DNA from 2 places in the Rummeliibacillus sp. GQ308 genome. Region 2 is predicted to be linked to the other one. Evidence: riboswitches for the same ligand, from Rfam matches in the RefSeq annotation. Region 2 holds a riboswitch; the other holds the start of a gene.

Region 1 (9,939 bases), on a different contig from region 2:
GGCAGAGATTAAGCAACTGAAGAAATTCGTCAAGGACTTTAAATTTAAACAAAATGATAAAAACTATATCCTATTATTAAATGCTTCAGGTGAAAAGTTCACTCATTTCATTCAAGAAAAGGTTCAAAAAACATTGCCAGCTGGAATGGCTAATTCTGCTGAATTGTTGAAAGATATGAAAATCAACAAAGTAGATTATGAGATTCATATCGATAAAAAGACATTTTATCCGACTATGTTAAATCTCAACATGGACATGTCATTAAATGCTCAAGGTCAACCAGTAAAGATAAAACAAGAGATCATGAGCAAGTATGAGAAATATAATCAAATTAAAGAAATAGTAGTGCCGGAAAAAGTAAAGAAAAAAGCAGTTGAAATTAATTCTTAATGAATTGAACTTCTATATAGTGATTAGACCAATTTTGCAGATTAGCAGCAGAATTATTGCGAGTGAAGATAATTTGGCAAGCATTTGTTTAGTAAATTGTTCTGCGGGGTAATAAATAAATGTAAATAAATTTAAATTATCTGCAGAAAGGATGTTTATGATGCTTTGGACGTTAATAGGACTTCTAGTTCTTTTCTGGGTACTAGGCCTTATATTCCATATTGGCGGAGGATTAATTCATATTCTTCTTGTCATTGCGCTGATTGTCTTTATTGTTCGCCTTTTCACTGGAACAGCACGAAGTTGAACGACGTAGCGTATAATAGAAAATAATAAAGAGTGCCTTAGAAGAGAATGCTTCTAAGGCACTCTTTTTTGAAGTGATTAAGATTAATAGCTTTCTTTTTTGTTTTACTAAGTTTATAATGATTTCGAATAAAAGAATATTCCTTCGGGGTCGGGTGAAATTCCCAATCGACGGTGATGAAGCAATTCTAAGCCCGTGAGCCTTTTTTAAAGGCAGGATTTTGGTGAGAATCCAAAGCCGACAGTATAGTCTGGATGGGAGAAGGATGTAGAGCAAGCTGAATGCCTTGTGAAGAAAAATATACTTCAATAGGTTTATTTAGTAATGACTTTTACATACGAATTCCAACACAACCCCGTAGAGAAATCTATGGGTTTTTCTTTTTTCTGAAACTCATACACAATTTTATATGGTTGTCCTTCGGGGTCGGGTGAAATTCCCAATCGACGGTGATGAAGCAATTCTAAGCCCGTGAGCCTTTTTTAAAGGCAGGATTTTGGTGAGAATCCAAAGCCGACAGTATAGTCTGGATGGGAGAAGGATGTAGAGCAAGCTGAATGCCTTATGAAGAAAAAAAGCACTTCAATAGGTTTATTTGGTGATGTCTTTGCAGCCAAATTCCACAATGTACCCCGTAGAGAAATCTATGGGTTTTTCTTTTTTCTAAAGCTCATACACAATTTTATATGGTTTGTCCTTCGGGGTCGGGTGAAATTCCCAATCGACGGTGATGAAGTAATTCTAAGCCCGTGAGCCTTTTTTAGGCAGGATTTGGTGAGAATCCAAAGCCGACAGTATAGTCTGGATGGGAGAAGGACGTATGGTGAGTGGTACCAGCCTTTGGAAGAAAAATACACCTTCCTAGGTTTATTTAGTGCACCCATTTTTACATACAATCTCCTAAACTCCTTAGTTGACAATAGCTAAGGGGTTTTCTATTTGTAATGAACTACAACAGATAGGGAGGAAAGAAATGACGGATGAATTTTATATGAGCCTTGCTTTAGATTTAGCAGGAACTACTAAGCAGCAAACGTCGCCAAATCCGGCAGTAGGAGCCGTTATTGTTTCAAATGGCGAAATAGTAGGCCTTGGCGCACATTTAAAGGCGGGGGGCCCGCATGCTGAAATTCATGCCCTACGAATGGCAGGATCACAAGCGAATGGAAGCACTGTTTATGTAACGCTGGAACCTTGCAGCCATTACGGAAAAACACCTCCTTGTGCTAACGCATTAATTGAAGCAGGTGTAAGTCGTGTAGTCATCGCTGCACAGGATCCCAATCCATTAGTTGCGGGCAAAGGATTGCAGCTTTTAAGAGATGCTGGGATTGAAGTAACAACAGATATTTTGCTAGAAAGAGCGCAGGCGTTAAATAAAGAATTCTTTGCTTATATTCAACAACGAAAACCGTTTGTTACTTTAAAACAGGCCATCACATTAGACGGTAAAATAGCAGCAAAAAGAGGAATCGGAGAGCAAATTACAAGTAAGGAATCACAGGCGGATGTTCATAAGGGGCGCGAAAATCATGATGCCATTTTAGTAGGAATCGGCACGGTATGTTCAGACAATCCACGCCTTACCAATCGACTTGGAAATACAAAGAAGCAACCGATTCGAATAATTTTAGACACGCATTTAAGGATTACGCCAGATAGATTGGTGATAATGGATAGTTCCGCGCCAACGTGGATTGTAACGGGTTCAAAAGCTTCAGCAGAAAAGATTGCACAGTTAAGCCAGATATTACATGTGGAGATTCTGCAGCTTTCAAAACCTTTAATTGACATAGAAGAATTATTACTAGAGCTGGGAAAACGCAAGATTATGAAGCTGTATGTAGAAGGCGGCCAAACGGTCAATGCAAGTTTTTTGAAATCCGGTTCAGTAAATCAATTAATCACATATATAGCGCCTAAAATTGTCGGTGGGACAAATGCTATTCCAATGTTTTCTGACTTAGGAGTGACACAGATGGAGGATGCTTTGGAACTCGAATTGCAAGAAATCCACAAAATCGGTGAAGATTTGAAAATAGTATCTGTATTGAAATGAGGTGGAATTCATTTTTACTGGAATAGTAGAAGATATAGGCAAGGTCAAAGCAATCAAACGTGGTGGCCAAAGTATGCAATTATCAATAGAATCTCGAAAGATAACAGATGACATTCATTTAGGTGACAGCATTGCCATTAATGGGGTTTGTTTAACGGTTACCTCTTTTTCGGAAAGTACCTTTACGGTTGATGTAATGCCAGAGACAGTGAAAGGGACGAGTATTCAATCATTGCAATTGGGTCATAGTATCAATTTAGAACGAGCAATGCCGGCAAATGGCCGTTTTGGCGGGCATTTTGTATCTGGACATGTGGATGGTACAGGTATTATTTTGCGCAAGCGCAAAGTGGAGAATGCGATATATATTGATATTGGTATTGCAGAGGAGCTCAGTAAATATTGTATTTTAAAAGGCTCGGTAGCTATTGATGGCATCAGCCTTACTATTTTCGATATTCAGCCACGCCAGCTCACAGTTTCAATCATTCCGCATACTTTAAGTGAGACAGTGTTAGGCATAAAAAAGGAACGGGATCTTGTCAATATTGAAAATGATTTGCTTGGCAAATACGTGATTCAGCATGCAGAGAGGCAACAAAAAGAAACGCCAATGACGATGGATTTTTTAATGCAAAATGGATTTTAAAAAGAGGCGGTGTTTAATATGTTTCATTCAATAGAAGAGGCAATACAAGATTTGAAAAAAGGAAAAATGATTATTGTAGTGGATGATGAAAATCGTGAAAACGAAGGAGATTTACTCGTCCTCGCGGAGTATGCAACACCAGAAAACATCAATTTCATGGCTACTTATGGTAGAGGATTAATTTGTACGCCAGTATCACAGGAGCTGGCGGAACACCTTGAACTTTATCCAATGGTTCACAACAATACAGACAATCACCAAACAGCCTTTACAGTGAGCATTGACTATAAGGATACAACCACAGGCATTAGTGCATTTGAACGTTCGGAAACCATTATGCAGCTATTAAACAAAGATGCAGGTGAGGCTGACTTTCGGCGACCGGGACATGTTTTTCCGCTCATTGCTAAAGAGAATGGCGTTCTCGAACGCCAAGGGCATACTGAAGCAGCAATTGATTTTGCTAGGATTTGCGGCAGTGAACCCGCAGCCGTTATCTGCGAAATTATGAGCGATAATGGTGAAATGTCTAGAGTACCGGAATTACTAGTGTTAGCTGAAAAATATGATTTAAAAATCGTTACCATTGCAGACCTCATTCGCTATCGTTATATCCATGAAAAACTAGCAAAACGCGAAGCATCTGTGAAAATGCCTACAACACTTGGTGAATTCCAAATGGTTGGCTATTCAAACAAAATAGATAGCAAAGAGCATATAGCTTTAGTAAAAGGGGAGTTGCGGGAGGAAGATGCTCCGTTAGTGCGTATTCACTCGGAATGCTTGACGGGAGACGTGTTTCATTCAAAACGGTGCGATTGCGGACCGCAATTGGAGAAGGCGATAGAAAAGATTGAAGCTGCTGGTACAGGTGTCATTCTTTACATGCATCAAGAAGGAAGAGGGATTGGACTGTTAAATAAACTAAAAGCCTATGAGCTTCAAGAACATGGCTTGGATACAGTGGAAGCAAATGAACAATTGGGCTTTCCAGCTGAAATGCGTGATTATGGACTTTGTGCCCAAATGCTCCGCGACTTGGGTGTAACTAGGGTTCGCTTAATGACGAACAACCCAGAGAAAGTAGAAGGGCTAAGGAAATATGGAATTGAGATTGTAGAACGAGTAGCGCTTGAAACTGAGGCTGTTGCTGAAAATCAATATTATTTACAAACGAAAAAAATAAAAATGAATCATATTCTTGCATAGGAGTGTTACAACACATGGGACAAGTATTAGAAGCACAATTAATAGGAACTGATTTAAAAATAGGGATTGTTGTAGGTAGATTTAATGAATTTATAAATGCCAAATTGCTAGGCGGAGCAATGGATGGTTTAAAACGCCATGGCGTATCTGAAGATGATATAGATGTAGCTTGGGTGCCGGGAGCATTCGAGGTACCATTTATTGCAAAGAAATTGGCGGATACGAAGAAATATGACGCCATCATTGGTCTAGGTACGGTGATTAGAGGCTCCACATCTCATTATGATTATGTTTGCAATGAAGCGGCTAAAGGAATTGCAAATGTTGGATTAACTACTGGAGTGCCGGTTATCTTTGGTATTGTTACAACGGAAAACATCGAACAAGCAATCGAACGTTCTGGAACTAAATCAGGAAATAAAGGATATGATGCAGCTGTTTCTGCGATTGAAATGGCTAATTTAAATAGTTTGATTGGAGAATAAGCAATTATAAATGGTATGAGGCTTAGCATTTTAGCTAAGCCTCTTATTTTATTGGAAAAAATCAGGATGTTTAATGTGAGGGAAGTACGGGAATAGAAACATGAAAATGAAAAAATATGATGATTAATTTTAAAAAGAAAAAACATGAAAACGCTATCATAGAAAGGGAGACTGTTATTTATGAAAATTACAATCGTTGGTTCTGGGCATGGAGGATCTGCTGCAGCAGCAGCGATGGCACAGGCAGGGCATGAGGTCAGCATGCTAAAACTAAGCAACCGACCAGATCAGCATTTTGAAAAGCTAAAAGAAACAAAAGAAATCAAGTTAGAAGGCATCGAAGGCAATGGTACATATCAGCTAGCAAATGTAACAAATAACCCTGCAGCGGCTATTCCTGAAGCGGATATCATTTTAATTTATTACGTTTCGAATTACCACGAGAATTTAGCTAAGGCGCTTGCCCCTTATCTCCAGGCTGAGCAAACGGTTTATATTTGCCCAGGGTATTTAGGTAGTTTACTCTTTAAGAGAGAAATGGAACGAATCGGACGAATTCAAGAGGCCCCATTATTTGTAGAAGGCGAAACACTTCCGTATAGCTGCCGTATTACATCCCCGGGTGCAGTCACTATTTATTCTAAGAACTATGGCCACCCAATAGCAGCATTGCCGGCGAACCGTATTGAAGAGGCATGCAGAATATTAGAACCAGTACTGGACAACCCTATACCACGCGACCATATAGTAGAAGTCGCTCTCCACAATCCGAATCTCATCATGCATACTGTAGGGATTGCAATGAATGCTGCATATATTGAAAATTCAAATGGAACTTTCTCTATGTATACAGAAGGTTTTACCCCATCTATTTGGAAAGTGGCTAATGAACTGGATTGCGAAAAAATGGCGGTCTTAAGAAAAATCGGTTCATCTCCTCTTTCTTATATCGATGAATTTAAAGTGCGGACTTTTACAGATCCAGAAAAATACTCTGAAAAAGAAGCGTTCGCAATCTACGCAGACAGCGTAAGCGATTTGCATACGGATAAAGTTGAAAATCGGTATATTACGGAGGATGTACCAATGGGTCTTGGCTTACTTTATTCGCTTGGTAGAGAGCTTGGTGTTCCGACACCTGTTGCAAATTCCATTATGACATTGTCTGGCATTATGACAGATTCTGATTACTATAAACAGGCCCGTACGGTAAAAAGTCTTGGCTTCAAAGATGCAAGCGAGCTAATGAACGAAGTGGGCAACAAAGAAGATAAAATCTTTTTACAAACAGCACGTCAAAAGTAAAATAAGTAAAACACGTGTATGGCTGGAGAAGTTGCAGCATACCGTGTTTTTTATTTGGTTTTAAAGGGAAGAAGTTGGAAGCACTACTTTATTTTTAGGATAAAGAGTTATTGTTGACATACTTTTTAGATGGTGTTATAAATGTATAGTCTTATTTCGTATGCGAAATATACGGAAGCGAATTAAATGTAAGCAAGGGGGAAGAAATGAAGAACGTCTTTAATAATGAGATTATCAATTCTTTCTATAGTATCTACATGCAGGAAAGAAAAATTTTACAAAGTGACGCAGAGAGAGTGGGTCTGACTGTTGTCCAGTTGAGAGCTCTTTATAAGATATCCGTTCGTCCGAATGTGCGATTGGCGGAACTTGCTGAGCGAATGAAATCGACGAACAGTACGATTAGTAGTGTGATTGATCGGTTAGTAGATAAGGAGCTTGTAGAACGGAAAACATCCGAGAACGACCGCCGGGCTATAACCATTTGCCTTACTATAAAGGGTGAGGAGAAATTGAGAGAATTTCAGGAGAGTAAATCGGAGACGGTTCAAAAGCTCCAAAGAATTAACGATTTGCCTGCGGAGGATATAAAACGTTTGTTAGAAATTCACCAAAAGATATTAAGTATTTTAAAGGATTAATGAAGGAGGAAGTTTTTTTATGAAGGCCAAACGCATGATTTTATTAAATGTGATTTTGCTTATAGTCTTAGTTGGAGGTGGGTTTGTAGGCTATTATTATTTCAATCAATCTATGAACTATATCTCTACAGATAATGCACAAATCGCAGGTCAACAAGTAAATATCGGAGCACCAGGCAATGGCAAATTGGTAAGATGGGATGGCAAGGTTGGAGATACATTTAGCAAAAACGATACAATCGGTACAGTTGATATGCAAGGTGCTGACGGGAAATCTGTTAACATGCCAATCAAAGCTCCACAAGATGGCACAGTCGTGCAAAGCAATGCTGTAGAAAATGCAATGGTTGCTGCTGGCACACCTCTTGCTATCAGCTATGATTTAGATCATTTATGGGTTACTGCAAACATTGAAGAAACAGATCTAGATAATATTAAAAAAGGTCAAGACGTAGACATTACAGTCGACGCATTCCCTAACACAACATTAAGCGGTAAAGTACAAAAAATTGGTTTAGCAACAGCCGGCACATTCTCATTGCTGCCTTCAAACAATTCATCAGGCAATTACACAAAAGAAACACAAGTAATTCCTGTGAAAATCTCAATCGATAGTTACGGAGTAAAATTAGTTCCTGGAATGAATGTAACCGTGCGAATTCATAAGTAGGTGATAGCATGTCAATTTATATCATTGGTTATATTCTCATATCCGTCATTCTGCTGATTGTTGTGAACTTTATGGTAAGAAGACAAAAGAATAGTAACACAAAAGATGAAAAAGTGACGCAAGGAACAATGGCTAACAAGAATCAAAAGATGGATTCTAAAAAGCCAGTAGAAGTAGAAGAGTTTAACAATGCTGCTCCTCAGCCAGTACAGGAGGAAGAGCATGCAGAAGAAATACAAGAACCTAAAAAAGAAGAGGCTACGGAGGAAGTGCCGCCTGTAAAAGAAGAGGCTAAAACTCCGCCTGCTAAAGTCATAGACAATAAGGGTAAATTACTCGTTACGATGATGATTGGTGCATTCGTTGCTATATTGAACCAAACATTATTAAATGTAGCCATCCCGCACATTATGAATGATTTAAGTGTATCTGCAAGTACTGTGCAATGGTTATCAACAGGCTACATGCTGACGAATGGGGTTTTCATTCCGATTACTGCGTTCCTTATCACAAGGCTGGGGACCAGAAAACTATTTATATCGGCCATTACGTCATTTACAATCGGCTCGATTATTTGCTCGCTTTCCACAACATTTTCACTATTAATGCTCGGAAGGGTTGTGCAAGCGGCGGGTGCCGGCGTTATCATGCCTTTGCTTATGACCGTATTCCTTACCATCTTCCCGCCTGAAAAACGCGGAGCGGCGATGGGACTATTCGGTGTTGCAATTTTATTCGCACCGGCAATTGGGCCAACATTATCCGGTTGGTTAATTGGCCATTATTCTTGGCGCGTACTATTTGATATCGTTATTCCAGTCGGTATAGTTGCAATTCTAATGGCACTTAAATGGATGGTTGATGTTGTAGAAATCACCAAACCAAAATTTGATACATTCGGTTTTATCTTTTCAACAATCGGTTTTGGCTTCCTGCTTTATGGCTTTAGTGAAGCAGGTAACAATGGCTGGGACAGTAAAGTTGTATTGATTTCATTAGCCATTGGTATCATCGGCTTAATTGCCTTTGCTTGGCGTGAATTAACAGTAGAACAGCCAATGCTGGATTTAAGAGTATTTAAATATGATATTTTCACGCTAACAACAATTATTAGTATGATTATAAATATGGCAATGTTCGCAGCCATGCTCTTGCTACCTATTTACTTGCAAAACATCCGCGGTTTCTCAGCGCTGGATTCTGGCTTGCTCATGCTGCCAGGCGCGATTGTCATGGCGATTATGCTACCAATCTCAGGGAAACTATTCGATAAAATGGGAGCAAGATGGTTGGCAGTCATTGGATTGGTTATAACAGTAGTCACTACTTATCAATTCTCTAAACTATCAATGACTACTTCCTATAGCTATATCATGCTACTTTATGTAATGCGTATGTTTGGTATGTCGTTCTTGTCCATGACCGTATCAACAGAAGGGATGAACCAGCTACCTCAACATTTGGTGGGTCACGGGACATCTGCTTCCAATACAGCTAGAACCGTTGCGGGAAGTATCGGTACCGCCTTTTTAGTCACAGTCATGACAACGAGAAGTAATTTCCATACAGCAAATTACGGAAATGTCATTTCAAGCGACAATCCATATTTAACAAATCAGTTGCACAGTTTAGGTAGTACATTCTCAGCGATGGCTGGACTTCCTGCACAAGGAGGCCAAGTGTTGGCGACTAGTTCAATTTACGGGCAAGCTGTCAAACACGCGACAGTCAGTGGAATCAACGATGCCTTTATTGTTGCGACAGGCATTGCGGCTGTGGCATTAGTTTTAGCTTTCTTTATTAAAAGAGCTAAACCAAATACAAAAGATTAATCTGTTTAATAGGCTGGATCCTTATTGGATTCAGCCTATTTTTTTGAGAAATTGAGTATAATAGAATGCGAAAAATGATTATGTACCAATGAGGATGAGAATTTATAAGTGAGTGGAAGAAAAGAGAGAAAGCATCGGAACAGAGTAAGGAATTGGAAGCTTGCTCTTTTTCTAGTGATAGAAGCAGGATGGATTATATTGTTTTAATGGTTTGATGCATGGCGGCAAAAGGGTTGGTTATATGTTGCTTCATATACAGCCTTATTTGCAGTAGGATGTTTTTATATAAATGAGAAGTTGAGCCCCTTAAAGGACGAACGAAAAGAAGAGAAATTCAGCAAAAAATATCCTTTTATTAAAGATCTAGGGGAAGAGCAGACTTTCACTATTT
Region 2 (9,939 bases):
GTTTCTGCTATTTCTTGTAAAGTTTTTTCATATTCAGCTTGTTTTTTGTCTAGTTGTTTTTGTAGTTGTTTAATTTCTTTATTTAAGAGGTTAATTTTATGATCGATGGATGCTTTCTTTTGAATCATCTGCGCGGATGTTTTTGCATTTACATCAATTGGTTGTTGCGTTGTGTACATAAAGCCGCATGACAGTGCAAGGGTTGCTATAGCAGTGCGACCCCATTTTGTGCGTTTATTCAATCTAAATCAACTCATTTCCCTAATTTTCTTTATATGCGTTATTTACCATTACTTATATTATCATGAATAAAGCGTTTGTATAGGTCTTTTGATGGCATTTAATAGAAGCGTAACGGATGTTACATATTTGTCATAATATTCTTTTCTTCTATTTTCTTCTACAAATTATATCACTTACTTTCCTATAAGTCTTTTATATTGTTTTTATTCCATTTTTTAAATAGGATTCACAACCTTTTATTCACCCCTTAACAAAGCGAAAAAGGCTGTAGATATGTTACTATAATTAAATCAAGGGTAAGAGGAGCGAAGTCTAATGGAATGGCAACAGTTAGAATATTTTCAGGTGTTGGCTAAAATCCAGCATATGACCAAAGCAGCCGAGAAATTGTCTATTTCCCAACCTGCACTAAGCCGATCAATAGCTAGGTTAGAAATGGAGTTGGGGGTTCCTTTATTTGAAAGACAGGGCCGTTCCATCAAGCTAAATAGGTATGGCGAAATATTTGTTAAACGTGTGCACAATATTATGCGAGAATATCAAGATGGGCTCCATGAAATTCAAGAACTAATTAATCCGAATCACGGAGAAGTATATCTAGGCTTTTTACATACACTTGGCACAAATGTAGTGCCAGATTTGATTATGCATTTTAGAAAACAGTTTCCAAATATTCATTTTGTCCTAAAGCAAAATCACACTCACTCACAGCTTAAGCAACTAAAATCCGGGGAACTAGACCTGTGTCTGCTCGCTGAAATGAATGTAGAAAAACCTATAGAATGGATGGAGCTTTGGCGTGAAGAGTTATATGCTATAGTACCAATATCACACCCGCTTGCCGATCGTAAAACTATTACCATATTTGAGTTGGCCAACGAACCTTTCGTATTGCTTAAAAAGGGATATGCCTTGCGCATTCAGATTGATGAAGCGCTAAATCAAGCAGGCTTAACTCCGACAATTACATTTGAAGGGGATGAGGTAGCCACGGTAGCAGGTTTCGTGGCCGCAGGATTAGGTGTTTCCATATTGCCTGACGGAGAAGAAATAAATCCAAATAGGATGGCGAAAATAAAAATTAGCGATTTAAAATTAGAAAGGGTCATTGGGATGGCTTGGTCTTTAGAACGTTATCTATCTCCAGGTGCTAAGCAATTCCGACAATTTATTCTTCAATATTTTAAGAATAAAAAATAGTTATAAAAAAAAGCAAAACGCCCTGTGCGTTTTGCTTTTTTCAATATCTATTTAGCAATCGTTTCGCCAATTTGCGCTAGACGATCTAGTACTTCACTTTCAGTTAATTGATGTTTAGCAATATAACGGTTTCTTGGATGCACCCTACATTCATGCGTACAACCACCTAGATGCTTATCTTCATTTTCTTCCGAACATAAGATTTGTTTATTGCATTCAGGATTTGCACAATTGATATAACGCTCACAAGGTTCACCATCAAAGTGGTCTCTACCAACGATGACATGTTCTACTTGGTTAACTGGAACCGCAATTCGTTCATCGAACACATAGCATTGGCCATCCCATAATTGTCCTTTAGCTACTTCATCTTTACCATATGTGACAATGCCTCCGTGAAGCTGAGCCACATTGTCAAAGCCTTCTCTCTTCATCCAACCAGAGAATTTTTCACAACGAATGCCGCCCGTGCAATATGTCAAGATTTGCTTACCTTCAAATTGCTCTTTATTTTCATTAATCCACTCTGGCAATTCGCGGAATGTTTGAATATCTGGACGAATTGCACCTCTAAAATGCCCCAGATCATATTCATATGTGTTACGTGCATCTATCACAACTGTATTATCTTCTTGCATTCTTTTCAAAAACTCTGCTGGTTCTAAATATTCACCGGTTAATTCATTTGGATTAATATCTTCTTCTAAATGGAGATTCACCAATTCATCTTTCGGACGTACATGCATTTTTTTAAAGGCATGGCCCTCTGCTTCATCTATTTTAAAAACAATTCCATCAAAAAGTGGATTGTTTCGCATATAATCCATATATGCATTTGTAGCTTCTACAGTTCCAGAAAGTGTACCATTGATTCCTTCTGGAGCAACCAATATACGGCCTTTTAATTCATTTGATTGGCAGTATGCTAGATGCTCCTGAGCAAATTGCGCAGGATCTTCGATTTTTGTATAGAAATAATATAATAAAACTTGATATTTCATTTATTTCACCTATCTTTCATATTTACAAGATATTAAGACGGGGTCAGTAATTTTTAGACGCCGATAAATCTTGGCTTTTAAAACGACTTATCTATTATACTATAATTTAAAGAAAAAAGGGGCTCATTAGCTCGAACTCCATTAAACAAAAAAAGCTAGCTTATTTATCATAAGCTAGCAATCTATTTTTACATATATTGTTTTTGCTGTTTTTGTATCCACTTTTTCATGTTTGAAGCTAGAAGTAAGAAGATAGCTGTTAGGATAATACCTTTAATAATATTAAAAGGCAATATACCCGTCACAATTGTTTTTGTTAGGACAGCCCCTGTCTCAGTTGGTACATTTAAGAAGTAGGAATACATCGGCATAAATAAGAAATAATTAAGAACGCTCATCCCTATAGCCATTGAAATTGTACCGACTACTAATCCAGTTGAAAGCCCTTTGGTAGTTGTTAAACGTTTATATACAAAGTAAACCGGCATAATAAATAATATACCTGTTGTTATATTTGCCAAATGTCCTACTGGCACACCTGTTGGGCTGCCTTTATAAAACCAATCTAGCACATTTTTGATGACTTCTACTGTTATTCCTGCAACAGGCCCCATTGTAATTGTTGCCAAAAGAGCGGGGATATCACTAAAGTCGACTTCTAGAAAAGCCGGGAATGGAGGCAATGGAAAGTTAAAAATCATTAATACAAATGAAATACTGCTCAACATTCCAATCGTCACCATTTTTTGTAGACGTGTGTTCTTCAACGTTTTTCTCTCCTTTTGCGATTCACTTCAAAAAGAGGAAAGGCCCGTTTTGATTATGAACAAATAAACCCCTAAGCAAAAATTCGCTTAAGGGAGAGTTAGGCATAGTCAAATAAACGTCCTCGCATTCCACAAAAAAATGCACAGACGACCGTACCTTCACCTTCTCCCATCCAGACTATACTGTCGGCCCTGGATTCTCACCAAGTCCTGCCTTAACGGCTCGCGGGCTCAAGAGGTCAAAATGCCTCTAATACCGCCGATCGGGAATTTCACCCTGCCCCGAAGATGAATCAATATGTTTTTATTACAATTCAACTATATAAGAGATTTAGAACTTTGTAAAGAGAGTTGCACCATTCGTTGTAACAAAAAACGCCAGCATCTTTATGCTGGCGTTTTTAACTATTAAAATTTACTTACTGATCTTGGCTAACGGCAAGTAGAAAATAAAACTTGTACCCACATCCACTTCACTTTCTACCAAGATCCTGCCTTTATGTGCTTCAATAATATTTTTAGTAATCGCAAGTCCTAATCCTGTGCCGCCTTTTCCCCTAGTTCTTGCTTTATCAGCCTTATAGAATCGCTCAAATACATATTCTATGTCTTCTTTTGGAATACCTGCGCCATTATCCTTTACTTGGATACGAGCGTAGTCTTGCTGCTGATCGACAACAACTTGTACTATACCTTTTTCCCTTGTATGGCGAATGGCATTGTCAATTAAATTGGTTAGGACTTGCTCAATACGGTCTTCATCTAAACTAATCAGTGTCACATCATCAAATGACGATGAGTAGGTTAGCGTGATATGCTTTTCTCTTGCTGCTTGCACAAATTTCTGGGTAATTCGTTCGAACACGGGCGTAATAGGTACTACTTCTTTATATAAGGTGATGTTCCCCGATTCCATCCTCGCCAAATCTAGCAAGTCTGTAACCAACCTACCCATTCTCTGTGATTCATCATAGATAATTCGTATCATTTCATTCCGTTCTTCCTCACTAGATACGACATCATCGATAATAGCTTCACTATAGCCTTGCAGCATAGCAATCGGCGTTCTTAGTTCATGTGATACATTTGCGATAAAGTCAGAACGCAACTTATCCAAGCGATGTTCTTCTGTTTTATCGCGAAGCACCGCCACAGCCCCTCGAACAGAATCGCCGCTATAGAGAGGGCTTATAGAGATTAAAAAATATGCCCCTTCCATTTCCAACTCTTCTCTTAATACTTCTTCCATTTCTAAGACATGGTCAAGCATATGGTAAATTTCATTAGGGATCAATTGGTGTTCATCTCGTTTTTTGATCGCCCATTTCTGAAGCAAGAGATCCGCGGGAGGGTTGCTTAATATGATACTTCTTTCACTATTAAATGTAATAACAGCATCTGTCATCGAAGTTAGAATGCTTGAAAGTTGTTCTTTTTCTTGGTTGATAACTTCCATATGGTGCTTGAGCTGCTTACCCATTTGGTTAAAGGCTATCCCTAGCTGACCAATTTCGTCATTTTGCAGTACCGGTACCTTTTTATCAAAGTGTCCCTTCGCTAATTCAAACGCCGCTTCACGAATTTTCAATAAAGGGGATGTGATACGCGTTGATAAGAAAAAGGCAAAGAAAGTTGTTAATAGAAAGGCTATAATAGCTGATAGAAATACAATCTTTGTTGTTTCTTTTGATGTTCGATGGATCGCATCAGGACTTTGATAGATAAAGACGACACTATGCTCCATCTTCTCAACATTTAAAGGAAAGGCTAAAACAATATACGATTCAACATGATCCCTCTCGGTTGAGGAAGGAAGCATCATTTCTTTCACAATAGGTTTAGATGAAGTAAATGCTTTATTGAAGGATTTTTCACGAATAATCCGCTCTTTTATCTTCTCTGAATTGACCCCTTCTTGCAAAGAAAATAGATCATGACCAGGCTTGTCTGCTATAACTGCATTTGTTTCATCACTTAAAATATCATGTATTATAGATTTAGTAGAGGCTATCGATTTATGGTCATCGACGACTCGTGCGATGGTGGTCGCTTCTTGTCTTAGTAGGGCTTCAGATTGTTGGGTATGGTATTTGGATAAAAATTCAAGCATCAATACTGTGAATACAAATAAAACAAATGAAACGAGAAGCAATATGGTTACCCATAGCTTCCCGACTACACTGCCCCATATCCTAATCATTCACTACCTCAAATTTATAGCCCACTCCCCAAACAGTTACAATCATTTTTGCAGCATTTTCCGATACGCGATTTAATTTTTCACGAAGTCTTTTGACATGTGTATCAACTGTGCGCAGATCACCGAAGAAATCATAATGCCATACTTCTTTCAATAGCTGTTCTCGGTCAAATACTTTATCTGGTGCTTTTGCCAAATAATAAAGTAATTCATATTCCTTCGGCGTTAGATTCACTTCTACGCCATCCGCTGAAACGCGATGTGCATCATTGTCAATAGTCAAATGCGGGAACACAACTAAATCCTTCGAAACCGATGTCACTGTTACGGGTGAAAAGGCAGCCGATCTGCGTAGAATAGCTTTTACTCGTAGTACTACTTCCCGAGGGCTAAATGGCTTTACAATATAATCGTCCGCTCCAGATTCAAAGCCTTGGACCCTATTAGCCTCTTCACCTTTTGCTGTTAATAAAATAATTGGTGTTGATTTCTTCTCACGAATTTCCTCGCAGGCTTCTAAACCATCTTTCTTCGGCATCATAATATCTAAAAGAATACAGCGGTAATCATTGGTTAATGCTTTTTCTACCGCTTCTTCTCCATTTTCTGCTTCTTCTACTATGTATCCTTCACGCTCAAGATACATTCTGATAAGTCGACGAATTCTTTCCTCATCATCAACTATTAATATTGAAATTTGTTCAGTCACTGTACATGCCTCCCAGTATGCTATAGTATTATTGTACAATTCTTAATAGAAAATGAAAAGAAAAGCCTTTTTCTCATAAGAGAAAAAAGGCTTTTCTTTTGTCATAGAAACAGCATCTAAAGACAAGTACTCTAGTCATTACAGCGTATTCTCATTGTGAATTATCAAGCTAACCTTATATCTAACTATATTTAACTATAGTTGTTAGGTTTATTGCTTTAATTAGTTTTTATCCAGCATAAGAATGTAGACCAGCAATAATCAAGTTAACTGCTACAAGATTGAACATAATAATAACAAACCCGATTACTGCAAGCCATGCTGATTTTTGTCCTTGCCATCCTTTAGATAAACGCAGGTGAAGAAATGCCGCATAGAATAACCAAGTAATAAGAGCCCAAACTTCTTTAGGATCCCATCCCCAGAATCTTGACCAAGCTTCTTGTGCCCAAATCATAGCGAAGACTAGCGCACCAAGTGAAAAGACAGGGAAACCAATTAGTACAGATCGATAACCAACTTCATCCAATAACTGCATATTTACTCGTTTTGTAAGTGGTTGGATTGCACGGCTAATGGATTTGCGAAGAATTAAACGAATGATAATATACAAGATTGAGCCAAAGAGTATGGACCAAACTACTGTCGTTAATTTTTTCGCATTTACTAATGCCGGCATGGCAGCTAAAGGTTTCATCTTGTCTGGAGATTTCATTTCATATTCATGCATACCGAATAGAGCCGGCGTGTTGTAAGTAATTTCTTGTGTAGCGCCATTTTTATCTACATAGGTGAAATCAGCATTATAATCCATTAATTTAAAAGTAGTAGTCACAATCACAAATCCTAATACAAGTACGCCAGCATACATGACGATTTCTAGCCAAATGCTGCTCTTTGTACGTTTTTGTGTATCAACGCTCTTCATGAGATAAATCAAACCAGCTACAGCACTAATGGCTAAGATGGATTCGCCCATCGCAGCCGTAATAACATGGATAGTTAGCCAATAACTTTTAAGGGCTGGGATTAACGGCGTCACTTCTTTTGGGAACATACTTGCATAAGCAATAATCAAAATGGCGATTGGCAAAGCAAAAAGGCCAAGTGATGGCAGTTTGTAAATAAAATAAATGAGAATAAACGCACCGACAACAAACATGCCAAATGCAGTCGTAAACTCAAACATATTACTTACAGGCGCGTGTCCAGAATAAATCCAGCGAGTAATGAAATAGCCTAAGTTCGCAATAAAACCAATAATTGTAATAGTAATGGCGATAGTTCCCCACTTTTTATTGGAGACGGATGCATCTTTTTTTCCGCCTTTTACCGCTCCACCAAAAAATAGCGTACCTACTAAATAAGCGATAAAAGCAATAAATAATAACGTACTGCTCAGATCAATTAAACTCATAAGGTGTTGTCACCTTCCTTTTCTTCCATTTCCTTCTCATCTTCTTCTTGCTGGTCAACCCATAAAGGCAGGTGGGCATAAGTAGTAACCGCATCCAAATCTTTCTTCATGCTAAACCAGTTTTTATTTGTATGCGCAGCAAGCAACAGGCGACCATCATTTGTACGTTGTAACCAAAGTCGACGATGGCTCCAATATGAACCTATTACTACACCTAACATAAAGATTATACCACCGATTGCTAAAATTGGGAGAGTCCTATCTTTACGTATTGTTAGGCCTGAAACATTACGAGTTTCGATATTTTGGAATTTCATTTGATATTTAGTTGTGCCAAGTGGTTCAAGTGTTTGCTTAATTGCAACAAAGCTTGTCTCACCCTTTGGCGTCTCTGGTGTATACATTTTGAAAATAAAGGCAGGATTATTAGGTAGCGGTGAGTCAGATTGCGGTTCCCCATCATCAAAACCTGAAAAAGTTGGGTAGTAACCTTTAACTTCGACTTTTGAGCCGTTTCCTAAATCATACTCTTTTTTCGGTTCTGTTAAGTCAATATCTACTTCACCTAAAGATTTTCCTGTTTTCTTATTCACTAAATTAAAATTCATTGCTTTTAATTCGTTTAATTTAAAATCCATTTGATAGAGGGCATAGCCATCGTATTTCAGTGGTTTATTTACTTGGATTGCATGGTGTGCGACTTTCTTCATATCTTGAGTCTCACCAGCAATGCCTTCATCCTTTGATTGATACAGCACAACATCTGACTGATAATTTTTTGCTATTGAATTAACAGCAGCTTTGGATTGATTGAACTCTTGTTTTTGTTCCTCTTTTTTATACGTTTCAAAGGTGAATTTATTATTATGTAGATAATAACCATCCATACCAGGAATAGATGCTGTCTCGCCTTCTCGAATCCATAAGGATTCATCAATATAAAATCCAGGCATTAAGCGCAACATTACACCGAACAAGAAAATGATAAGCCCTACGTGATTGATATATGGACCTGAGCGCGCAAATCGGTTTTTCTCCGCGAGCAATACTCCATCTTCTCTTCTCACTTTATACTTTAGCTCTTTCATTTTCTTCTCAGCTAAATTTAATGACTCTTCCGCTTTATCCGCGGCTATTTCTTTCTCGCCAAAAATACGTTGGCGTTTCATAAAACTTTCATGTCGTTTTACACGTTGATTCTTTAATGATTTGTAAAGAGGCACGCCTCTATCAATACTTGCAGCAATAATAGAGATCGCCAGCATACCAATTAAAGTCTGGAACCACCAAGAACTGTAAATATCACTCAGCCCCAAGTTATAGTAAATTTTACCAAAAGTTCCATAGTTATCAATATAAGCCTGTTTTGCATCTTCACCTTGCATGACATTAACATACATTACTTGCGGCAAGAATGTACCGATAGCTGCAGCAACTAGTGTGATGACGATAATCGAAACGCCGACTTTGACACTAGAAAAGAAGTTCCATATTTTATCGATGATTGTTTTATTGTATGTTTTTGAACGTATGGCTCTTCCTTCATACTTCATATCGACGACTTTTGCGTGCTTTTCTTCTTCTGTTAGCGGCCTTCCGCATTTTTCACACAGATGTGTTCCTTCAGGATTGACATGGCCACATTCACACGTTATGTTTTTCATCCGTAAGAACTCCTTATTATGGTTTAATACTGTTTAGATATTGATTAATCTCTTTCTCTTTCATTTCCCCGGTAATAATATTCTCAATTTTGCCATCTTTATTAATCAGTATCGTAGCTGGCAACGGATCAACATTGTATGCTCTCATAACACTTCTAGTTTTATCGATTACTATTGGAAATTCAACTCCTAGCTTGTCTGTAAAACTTGTTACTTCAAGTTCGGATTGAGCAATATTAATACCCAATATTTGGATTCCTTGATCTTTAAATTCTTTATATTGATCGTTTATAGCAGGCATCTCTTTTTTACAAGGTTTGCACCAAGTTCCCCAAAAATTTAACAGGACACCTTGACCCTTATAGTCCGATAGCTTATGTGTTTTACCATTTAAGTCCACAAGCGAGAAGTTAGGAGCATCATCCCCCACTTTAAGCAACTTTACATCATTCTTATTTGCTGTTGTATAAATAGTGTAAACGATAGCAGCTACAAGAACAGCCAAGATGGCTATTCGTAGATACAGCCTTTTTTGTTTTTTTTCCATTGGCATAGAAAGCCTCCTTTAACAGTAGAAACAGCCTATTCCATTATAGCAAATTTAATCTAATTAGTTCTGTAAGATATAGGTCTTTGTGAAAGCTTTATGAAGGATAATCGGCTGGTTAGCCGATTTTTCCTGTTTCTGACAATACACGTAGCTGTTTTACTTCATGTGCTGTTAATTCGCGTGATTCT

The links. A riboswitch is a leader RNA that binds a small molecule or an ion and turns the genes downstream of it on or off. The one in region 2 is predicted to bind FMN.
Region 1: it holds a riboswitch for FMN, as region 2 does, so the genes downstream of both, ribD (bifunctional diaminohydroxyphosphoribosylaminopyrimidine deaminase/5-amino-6-(5-phosphoribosylamino)uracil reductase RibD) here and AC6CHJ_RS04635 (ECF transporter S component) in region 2, are expected to answer to the same signal.

Annotation. Positions count from the first base shown of each region.
Region 1 is NZ_JCAXDQ010000005.1:128,937-138,875, reverse strand. It holds gene AC6CHJ_RS15220 (DUF6612 family protein) at 1-391, shown strand, start outside; gene AC6CHJ_RS15215 (lmo0937 family membrane protein) at 552-698, shown strand; FMN riboswitch at 835-968, shown strand; FMN riboswitch at 1,111-1,244, shown strand; FMN riboswitch at 1,389-1,519, shown strand; gene ribD (bifunctional diaminohydroxyphosphoribosylaminopyrimidine deaminase/5-amino-6-(5-phosphoribosylamino)uracil reductase RibD) at 1,672-2,757, shown strand; gene ribE (riboflavin synthase) at 2,768-3,406, shown strand; gene AC6CHJ_RS15200 (bifunctional 3,4-dihydroxy-2-butanone-4-phosphate synthase/GTP cyclohydrolase II) at 3,425-4,615, shown strand; gene ribH (6,7-dimethyl-8-ribityllumazine synthase) at 4,630-5,100, shown strand; gene AC6CHJ_RS15190 (NAD/NADP octopine/nopaline dehydrogenase family protein) at 5,281-6,405, shown strand; gene AC6CHJ_RS15185 (MarR family winged helix-turn-helix transcriptional regulator) at 6,612-7,046, shown strand; gene AC6CHJ_RS15180 (beta-barrel domain-containing protein) at 7,066-7,716, shown strand; gene AC6CHJ_RS15175 (DHA2 family efflux MFS transporter permease subunit) at 7,725-9,548, shown strand.
Region 2 is NZ_JCAXDQ010000001.1:966,978-976,916, reverse strand. It holds gene AC6CHJ_RS04650 (C40 family peptidase) at 1-242, opposite strand, end outside; gene AC6CHJ_RS04645 (LysR family transcriptional regulator) at 559-1,443, shown strand; gene trhO (oxygen-dependent tRNA uridine(34) hydroxylase TrhO) at 1,491-2,444, opposite strand; gene AC6CHJ_RS04635 (ECF transporter S component) at 2,633-3,211, opposite strand; FMN riboswitch at 3,369-3,505, opposite strand; gene AC6CHJ_RS04630 (ATP-binding protein) at 3,627-5,411, opposite strand; gene AC6CHJ_RS04625 (response regulator transcription factor) at 5,404-6,120, opposite strand; gene ccsB (c-type cytochrome biogenesis protein CcsB) at 6,350-7,537, opposite strand; gene resB (cytochrome c biogenesis protein ResB) at 7,534-9,201, opposite strand; gene resA (thiol-disulfide oxidoreductase ResA) at 9,218-9,748, opposite strand; gene AC6CHJ_RS04605 (pseudouridine synthase) at 9,867-9,939, opposite strand, start outside.